2 regions of the Pseudoalteromonas sp. P1-8 genome follow, and region 2 is predicted to be linked to the other one. Evidence: predicted binding sites of a transcription regulator. Region 2 holds the regulator's gene; the other holds the start of a gene.
The links. The regulator FliA, encoded in region 2, starts transcription of late flagellar genes. The targets are predictions, from matches to a motif close to CTAAAGNTNNNNNNNNNNNNGCCGATA.
Positions count from the first base shown of each region.

Region 1: a site for FliA is predicted at 2,598-2,624, ahead of pomA (flagellar motor protein PomA). Genes of this name have one in related genera too.

Region 1 is NZ_LJSO01000002.1:394,474-398,904, reverse strand. Features, by position in the region: gene AN213_RS05320 (DNA topoisomerase III) at 1-167, opposite strand, end outside; gene AN213_RS05315 (hypothetical protein) at 234-710, opposite strand; gene AN213_RS05310 (flagellar motor protein MotB) at 840-1,763, opposite strand; gene pomA (flagellar motor protein PomA) at 1,767-2,534, opposite strand; gene xseB (exodeoxyribonuclease VII small subunit) at 2,807-3,049, shown strand; gene ispA ((2E,6E)-farnesyl diphosphate synthase) at 3,054-3,941, shown strand; gene dxs (1-deoxy-D-xylulose-5-phosphate synthase) at 4,031-4,431, shown strand, end outside.
Region 2 is NZ_LJSO01000003.1:216,420-220,850, forward strand. Features, by position in the region: gene flhF (flagellar biosynthesis protein FlhF) at 1-554, shown strand, start outside; gene AN213_RS06365 (MinD/ParA family protein) at 547-1,407, shown strand; gene AN213_RS06370 (RNA polymerase sigma factor FliA) at 1,434-2,144, shown strand; gene cheY (chemotaxis response regulator CheY) at 2,185-2,568, shown strand; gene AN213_RS06380 (protein phosphatase CheZ) at 2,586-3,353, shown strand; gene AN213_RS06385 (chemotaxis protein CheA) at 3,369-4,431, shown strand, end outside.

The sequences.
Region 1 (4,431 bases), on a different contig from region 2:
GCATCGTAGTCATCGGGTTCTGCTTGTTCAAGCAAATGACCAATACACCATGAGACACAATCACCATTACCTAGCTCTATATAGCCATCATGCTTTTTTTGTGGTTTTGGCAGTGCATCTGCAATGGCTCGCGCCAAGGATGGTTTTTCGGCAATGTAAAGTTTCATAACGCAACACTAAATACTGTTTTTATAAACAGTAGTCTAGCACAGGATTTTTAACGAAGAAACGCCTTATGCTTGCTGGCTTCGTCGAGTAAAGAGGTAGATAAGCGGTAGGTAACATACGACCACAGTACCAATATTGATTAGCGGTAGCAGGGTCTTGTACATGTAGGTGCTGTAAGACAAATCCCAAAGGTGGCGGTCAACTAAACGGAACAACTGTAGAATGGGCGCCATTATCACAACCAACTGCCCTAAAACACTTTGCCATAAGTAGACTTTATCTTTAATACCCAAGTAAGCAATGATTGCCATCCAAGCAATATCATTAAAAGCCCAGACTACATAGCGCCAGATATAGATATCATCAAACTCTCTTAAAGCAGAATAAATAAGAGTTCCATAAAGGAAAAAAGCAGCAGTAATGATAGAGAAATAGAAAGCGGGCCAATCTTTACGAAGGTAAAAAATAATAATAGCCGGGCTCAAAATGAACACCCAGCTATTGCTTAATATAACTCTAACTTCTACAAACCAATCAGGCAAAATGCAGTGCCTTAATCAGTTTTATCATCATCACCGCCATCACCATTGCCTGGCATATAGCTATATTTATCAACTTTTTTCATTTTTATACTCCATTACATGTGTTAATGAAGTTTCACTTTAATTGATTTATTGCCTTACATCAATAGGGTCAGACTCGTGTGCTTTACCTTGCATAATAGAGATTTCAACACGGCGATTACGCTTGCGATCTTCATCGGTCACATTCGGTACAAGAGGCCTTGTTTCTGCGTGACCTACCACCATCATACGAGATTTATCAAAACCGGGCGCTTTTTCCATTTCACTGGCAACTGCCACCGCACGTTTTGATGATAAATCCCAATTATTAGTATAAAGTTCATTCGATACTTGGAAGTCATCAGTGTGACCTGACACGGTTATTTCACCCGGCACATCTTTTAACAGCGTAGCAATATCACGAATAATAGGTTTAAATTTTGGCTGTAAAAAAGCACTACCTGATGGGAATGAGCCATTCTCACGGATACGAATAATAATTTGCTGGCCTAATGACTCGAGCTCAATCGCACCATCCATAATTTGCTGTTCTAGTTGCTGAGCAATTTTCTTCACAAGTTCATTTGTTTGTTCTTGATCAGCTGCTGAAATTGACTGTTCTAAAGCTTGTTGCTGAGCCGTACTTTGCGATTCACCACCTCGTTTATTACCGCGCTGTTCTTGTCGACCACCGGCAGAGCTTTCGTCGCCAGCCTGAAACTCAAGCATTTGTTGCGTCATTTCTACGGTTTGTTGTTGAATCGTTTCAATAGGTGTGGGTTCAGGTTTACCCGGAGTGAACTCCATGGCAATGACCGAGGTTCCCTTTGGAATATCTTTTACTTCAATTTTATTTTGTACACCGAAAGCAAACTTCATGGAGCCGGCAATTTGCTTAAACTTCAGTACGTCCATTTCTGAGAAAGCAAGCAAGAGTACAAAGAAGCACATTAATAATGACATTAAATCTGCGAAGGTTCCCATCCAGGCGGGTAAACCCGGTGGTGGACATTTGCACTCTTGATCTGACATGCCCTACTCCTCGGTATCAACTTTACGTTTTGATTCAGCTAAGTAGTTTTTCAAGATACCTTCAATTACTTTCGGGTTTTGACCATCTTGAATACCTAGTACCGCGTCGAGAATTAAACGTTGATTAAGCGCTTCCTCGTCTTTACGTAGCTCTAGTTTTACCTGAATTGGAATAGCAACAACGTTTGCTAAGAACGCACCATAGAGAGTAGTTAAAAGTGCAACCGCCATTGCAGGGCCGATTGCTTTTGGGTCATCCATGTTTGATAACATAGCAACCAAACCGATTAGCGTACCGATCATACCCATCGCAGGGGCAATATCGGCAAGTGATTTAAATAACCCAGCCCCTAGTTCATGACGGTTAGCTGTAAGAGAAATATCTTTTTGTAGGGTGGCACGAACAACATCAGCATCATGACCATCCACTAACATATCGACCCCTTTGCGCATAAAACCGTTGGGGATTTCGGCTTCTTCTAATGCTAAGAAACCACCTTTACGTGCTGAATCAGCTAATTCTACTGCTTTTTCAATTAATTCTTCTGGAGATTCGATTTTGAACATAAAGGCTTTTGCAGCGACTTTACCTATGCCCAAAAATTGCCCCATAGTGAAATTCGATAATACGATAAAAATCGAACCACCAAATACAATGACCACCGAAGGCGTGTTGTAAAACATTGCAACTTGGCCGTCACTACTTAACACCATCGACATAGCAATTAAGCCTATGGCACCAAGAATACCTATTATGGTTGCTAAATCCACATACCCCTCCAGAGGAACAATTACACGACACCCTCAGGTATCAAATTTTTATTATTAACTGCTTATCGGCAAGCAGTTGAAATACTTAAATCATTAAATGAATTAATTTTATTTTAATGTAAGATTTTTAAGCTACAAGTTTAAGCTGTATCTAAAACCGTAAAAATAGCATATTGAAAATGGATTATGCGTAAAAAAACACATCATTCTTTGACCTAGTTTAGCATTCCCCCTAAAATTGGCCTCACTTTCTAACAGCTATCGAGGCCACAATGGCAACAAAGAAACCAGAAAACTTAAGCTTTGAAGAAGCGCTGGATGAATTATCTCAAATTGTTGCGCAAATGGAGCAAGGTGAATTGTCACTAGAACAATCGCTAAAACAATTTGAACGCGGCATTGCACTGGCGAATGCTTCGTCTGGTAAGTTACAGCAAGCCGAACAAAAGGTTGCCATTTTAATGGGTAACGATAGCCAAGCTCCTCTTAGCAATTTTGATTCAAACTTGGACTAATTAAGTGCAATTAAAAGAACAACTACAACGCGCTCGTGAAGACGTTGAAGCACATTTAAATCGCTATTTCGAACTACCACTTAATACCGAAAAAACCATCAAAGAAGCCACCCATTACGGTGTTTTAAATGGTGGTAAGCGCTTACGTCCATACCTTGTATACGCAACGGGTCGAATGATGGGCGCAGACAAGACCGATCTTGATATTCTTGCTGCCGCTATTGAGTGTATTCATAGCTACTCTTTAGTCCATGATGACTTACCTGCCATGGATGATGATGACTTAAGACGTGGCCGCCCTACCTGTCATATTGTTTATGGCGAAGCGCAAGCCATACTCGCGGGCGATGCATTACAAACGCTGGCATTTGATTTAATTGCCAACCATCAATTTGCCGTTCCTGCGAGCCAGCAAGTAAAAATGATTGCCTCATTAAGCAAAGCCTCAGGTATTGAAGGTATGGTAGGTGGGCAAGCGCTGGATATTGAAGCGACCGATAAAGAAATTACCGTTGCGCAGTTAGAGCGCATTCATCAGCTAAAAACGGGCGCCTTGCTTAATTGTGCTATTACACTCGGTGCATTGAGTGCAAAAAGCTGTGATGAACATACTCTCGCGCAATTAAACCTATTTGGCCAAGCAATAGGGCTAGCTTTTCAGGTACAAGACGATATCCTTGATGTAGAAGCTGATACTGAAACATTAGGTAAGCCACAAGGCTCAGATATTGCGGCTAATAAAGCAACTTACCCTGCTTTATTAGGTATGGCTGGTGCAAAGCAAAAAGCACAAGATTTACTAGCTCAAGCTCATCAAGCTCTTGAGGCAATTGATTACGACACCAGCGAACTGGCGAGCCTTGCTAGCTATATCGTTGAACGTAATTATTAATGCCTAAAAAAGAAAGACAAAATAACTAAAAAATCAGAGCAGCAATGGGCTATAATGCACTCTGGTTAGCGAAGGATGTATAAAAAATCATGACACTTGATAGTAGCAAGTATCCATTATTAAGTTTGGTTGACGAACCAGCACAGCTGCGTGATTTAGCGCAAGACAAGTTACCTGCGTTTAGTAAAGAGTTACGCGAATACCTACTTAATTCAGTTTCGCAAAGTAGTGGTCATCTAGCATCAGGTTTAGGCACTGTTGAACTAACCGTTGCGCTGCATTATGTTTATAACACTCCTGAAGATCGTTTAGTATGGGATGTGGGTCATCAAGCATATCCGCACAAAATCTTAACGGGTCGTCGTGACCAAATGCATACTATCCGTCAAAAAGACGGTTTGCACCCTTTCCCATTCCGTGAAGAAAGCCCTTACGATACATTTAGTGTTGGCCATTCGAGCACCTCTATTTCAGCAGCCTTAGGCATGGC
Region 2 (4,431 bases):
TGATCACCACTGATACCTACAGAATTGGTGCCTACGAACAATTGGCTACTTATGGTCGTATTATTGGCTGTGGTGTTAAGCAGGTAAAAGATGCGAATGAATTAGCTGAAGTGTTATACCATTTACGTAATAAGCGTCTAGTATTAATAGACACAGCGGGTATGAGCCAACGTGATTTACGTTTAACTGAGCAGTTAAATACCCTAATGCGTAATCAGCGTGTTGATATTCGTAGTTATTTAGTATTAAGTGCTACAGCACAGATAAATGTGTTGCAAGAAACCGTAAGACACTTTAAAAAGGTTCACCTAAGTGGCTGTATCTTCACTAAATTGGATGAATCTTTAAGTTTAGGTGAGATTATTAGCATAGCGATTCAAAATCGCCTGCCAATAGGGTATCTTACTAACGGTCAGCGCGTTCCTGAGGATATTCGCGTAGCGAATGCTGAAAAACTAGTGAAAAAAGCTGAACAATTGTATTTAAAACGAGCAAAAGCACAACATTCAAGACGTCAAGCAGTAGCGTCGAACACAGTAGGGATGTATGATTAACACAGTATTAGATCAAGCAAGCGGCCTGCGCAAAATGAATCAAAATAATAATAGTGGCGTTAAAGTTATCGCTGTTACTGGCGGTAAAGGTGGAGTGGGTAAAACCAACGTTTCACTCAATACCGCAATCGCATTAGGTCAGCAAGGAAATCGTGTATTAGTATTAGATGCCGATTTAGGTTTGGCAAACTGTGACGTAATGCTTGGCCTTCGTGTTGAACGTAATTTATCTCATGTTTTGTCAGGCGAGTGTGAGCTTGACGAAATTCTTGTTGAAGGCCCTGCGGGCATCAAAATTGTACCAGCAACGTCTGGTTCACAAAGCATGGTTGAATTAACGCCATCTGAGCATGCAGGCCTTATTCGCGCTTTTAGCGAGTTAAATACCGAGTTTGATATTTTAATTGTCGATACCGCCGCAGGTATTTCTGACATGGTATTAAGCTTTTCTCGTGCAGCCCAAGACGTTGTTGTGGTTGTATGCGATGAACCTACCTCAATTACTGATGCTTACGCACTTATTAAAGTGCTTAGCCGTGAGCATGGCGTATATAAATTTAAAATTGTTGCCAATATGGTGCGCAGTTTGCGTGAAGGGCAAGAATTATTTGCTAAACTTTCAAAAGTAACGGATCGTTTTTTAGATGTTTCAATGGAGTTGGTAGCAACCATTCCTTATGACGAGAACATGCGTAAATCTACGCGACGTCAAAAGGTGATTGTTGAATTATTCCCGAACTCACCGGCAGCGGTGGCGTTTAAAACATTAGCAACAAAAGCAGTTAAGTGGCCGATCCCTAATCAACCGTCTGGCCATTTAGAATTTTTTATTGAAAAACTAGTAAACGGCTAACTATGACAACATCGGTGAATAAAGCGATGGGATATCAATCAGCACAGAATTTAAATGCGATTGTCGAAAAACATGCCTCTTTAGTCAAAAAAGTGGCGTGCCATCTAATTGCTCGTTTACCTGCCAGTGTGCAACTCGATGATTTAATTCAATCAGGTATGATAGGCCTAATTGAAGCGTCAAAAAACTTTGATGCTAGCAAAGGTGCTAGTTTCGAAACCTTCGCTGGAATTCGTATTCGTGGTGCGATGTTAGACGAAATTCGTAGAGGTGACTGGGCGCCACGCTCAGTTCACCGAAATGCCCGCCTTGTGGCTGAAACCATTTCCGAATTAGAAAGCACTTTAAATCGTGAGCCCAAAGATACTGAAGTCGCTGAAAAACTTGATATTACGCTAGATGAGTACCATCATATTCTACATGATGTAAATTCGAGTAAAGTATTAGGTATTGAAGATTTAGGTGTAGATGAAGACGTCATCACACCAGTAGGTCAGGATTTAGGACTAGACAAACCGTTTAATAACGTTAAAAATGAGCGGTTTAACCAGTCTCTATTAACGGCTATCCAATCGTTACCAGAAAGAGATGCTCTCGTTTTGTCTTTGTACTACAACGACGAAATGAACTTAAAAGAAATAGGACACATACTCGATGTTAGCGAGTCGCGTGTGAGTCAAATACATGGTCAGGCGATGATTAAGCTCAAAGCAAAAATCAATGACTGGATTAATTAGTAGTAAGTAAATAAAGGTTCAAACCTCACCGGAGGATGTTTTGGATAAAAACATGAAAATTCTTGTTGTTGATGATTTTTCTACAATGAGACGTATCATTAAAAATCTATTAAGGGATTTAGGTTTTACCAATGTGCAGGAAGCTGACGACGGTTCAACAGCATTGCCAATGCTACAAAATCAAGAATTTGATTTTGTTGTAACAGATTGGAACATGCCTGGTATGCAAGGTATTGATTTGTTACGTGCAATTCGTGCTGATGATAGCCTTAAGCATATTCCTGTATTAATGGTGACAGCTGAAGCGAAAAAAGAACAAATTGTTGCTGCTGCTCAAGCAGGTGTTAATGGCTATATCGTTAAACCATTCACTGCTGCGACACTTAAAACCAAATTGGAAAAAGTGTTTGAACGTTTAGGTTAATCTAAGGGGAGAGGCTTATGTCAGCACTTGCTGCGCCTCAAATAAGTTTAGAGCAAGCTCGTCAACTTGTTGAGTATCTTGAAAATGGTGAACAAGAAAAAGCAGATAAGCTCATTCTTGACGCTGCATCAAAAGAACAATCAGAGTTGTTTGCTGAAGTCGGCAAATTGACGCGTCAGCTTCATGAAGCGTTAAAAAACTTTGACCTAGATACTCGTCTCACTGATTTAACTACCGACGCGATCCCAGACGCTAAGCAGCGCTTAAATTATGTTATGGAAATGACAGAAAGCGCCGCCAATAAAACCATGGATGCGGTTGAAGCAAGTTTACCAATAGCGCAACAACTTGCTGATGAAATTGCCGCAATCAAACCTACGTGGGATCGTTTAATGAACCGAGAAATTGAACTCGGTGAATTTAAATCGTTATGTCATAGCTTAGATAAGTTCATGAATAACTCGCATACCAAAACCGATGAGCTCCAAGGTTTGATGACTAATGTGCTGATGGCGCAGGATTATCAGGATTTAACCGGACAAGTTATTCGCCGTGTTATTGAGTTGGTGCGAGAGGTAGAAGACAGTTTAATTAATCTCTTAACTGTGTTTGGCAGTCAAGAAGATGGTCATCAACAACAAGAAAAACAGGCCATAGAAAAAGCACCTGCAACAAGTGACACACTAGCAGGTCCTGAAGGGCCAATTATTGATAAAGAGTCTCGCGATGATGTTGTCTCAGGACAAGATGAAGTCGATGATCTATTATCAAGTCTGGGCTTCTAAGAGGAGAGTAGCTGCATGAGCTTTGAAGTCGATGAAGATATATTACAGGATTTCCTTGTTGAAGCAGGAGAAATCTTAGAGCTTTTGTCAGAGCAATTAGTCGAGCTTGAAAACAACCCAGAAGACAAAGATCTATTAAACGCCATTTTTAGAGGCTTCCATACTGTTAAAGGTGGTGCAGGCTTCTTAAGTATGACTGAGCTTGTAGATGCGTGTCATGGTGCAGAGAATGTTTTCGATTTATTACGTCAAGGTGTACGCAGTGTAACACCAGAACTAATGGACGTAATTTTACAGGCTCTCGATACTATCAACGAAATGTTCGCTACGATTCAAAATCGCGAACAGCCAGAGCCTGCAGATCCAGCCCTATTAGAAGTCCTTCATAAATTAAGTCAGCCACCAACCGCAGAAGAGCTTGCAGGTGAAGACTTATCTGTAGCAGAGGATGTTGCAGTTGCACCTGAAGAACCCGCAGTTGAAGAGCCTGCTGTTGATACGCCTGAAGTCACAGCAGATACAGCAACAGACAATATCGATGAAGATGACCCGTTTGCGTTTGATATGTTATTTGATGGCGGCGGTCTTGCAGATAGCAGCGCTGAGCCTCAAAATATTGACGAAATCACCGAAGACGAATTTGAAAGCTTACTAGATGAACTGCATGGCAAAGGGCAAGGTCCAGCAGCGACTGCTCCTGAAGCAATTAGCAGTGATAGTGACGATATTACCGATGATGAATTTGACAGCTTATTAGACGAACTGCATGGCGTTGGTAACTTCGGTGAAGTAAAACAAGATACTTCTGCTCAGCCTGAAGCAGCAAAACCAGCACAGCCGGCTCCTCAAGCACCTGCAGCAGATACTTCAAGCAATGACTCAGACGATGAAATTAGCGATGACGAGTTTGAAGCGCTGCTTGATGAATTACACGGTAAAGGTACTGCTCCTCAGTCTTTAGAAACGGCTTCGCCAGAAAAAGCGCCTGAACCACCAAAAGCAGAACCTGCAAAACCAGCACAGCCTGCAGCATCAAAACCGGCACCTGCGCCTAAACCTGCTGCCGCAGCGCCTAAAC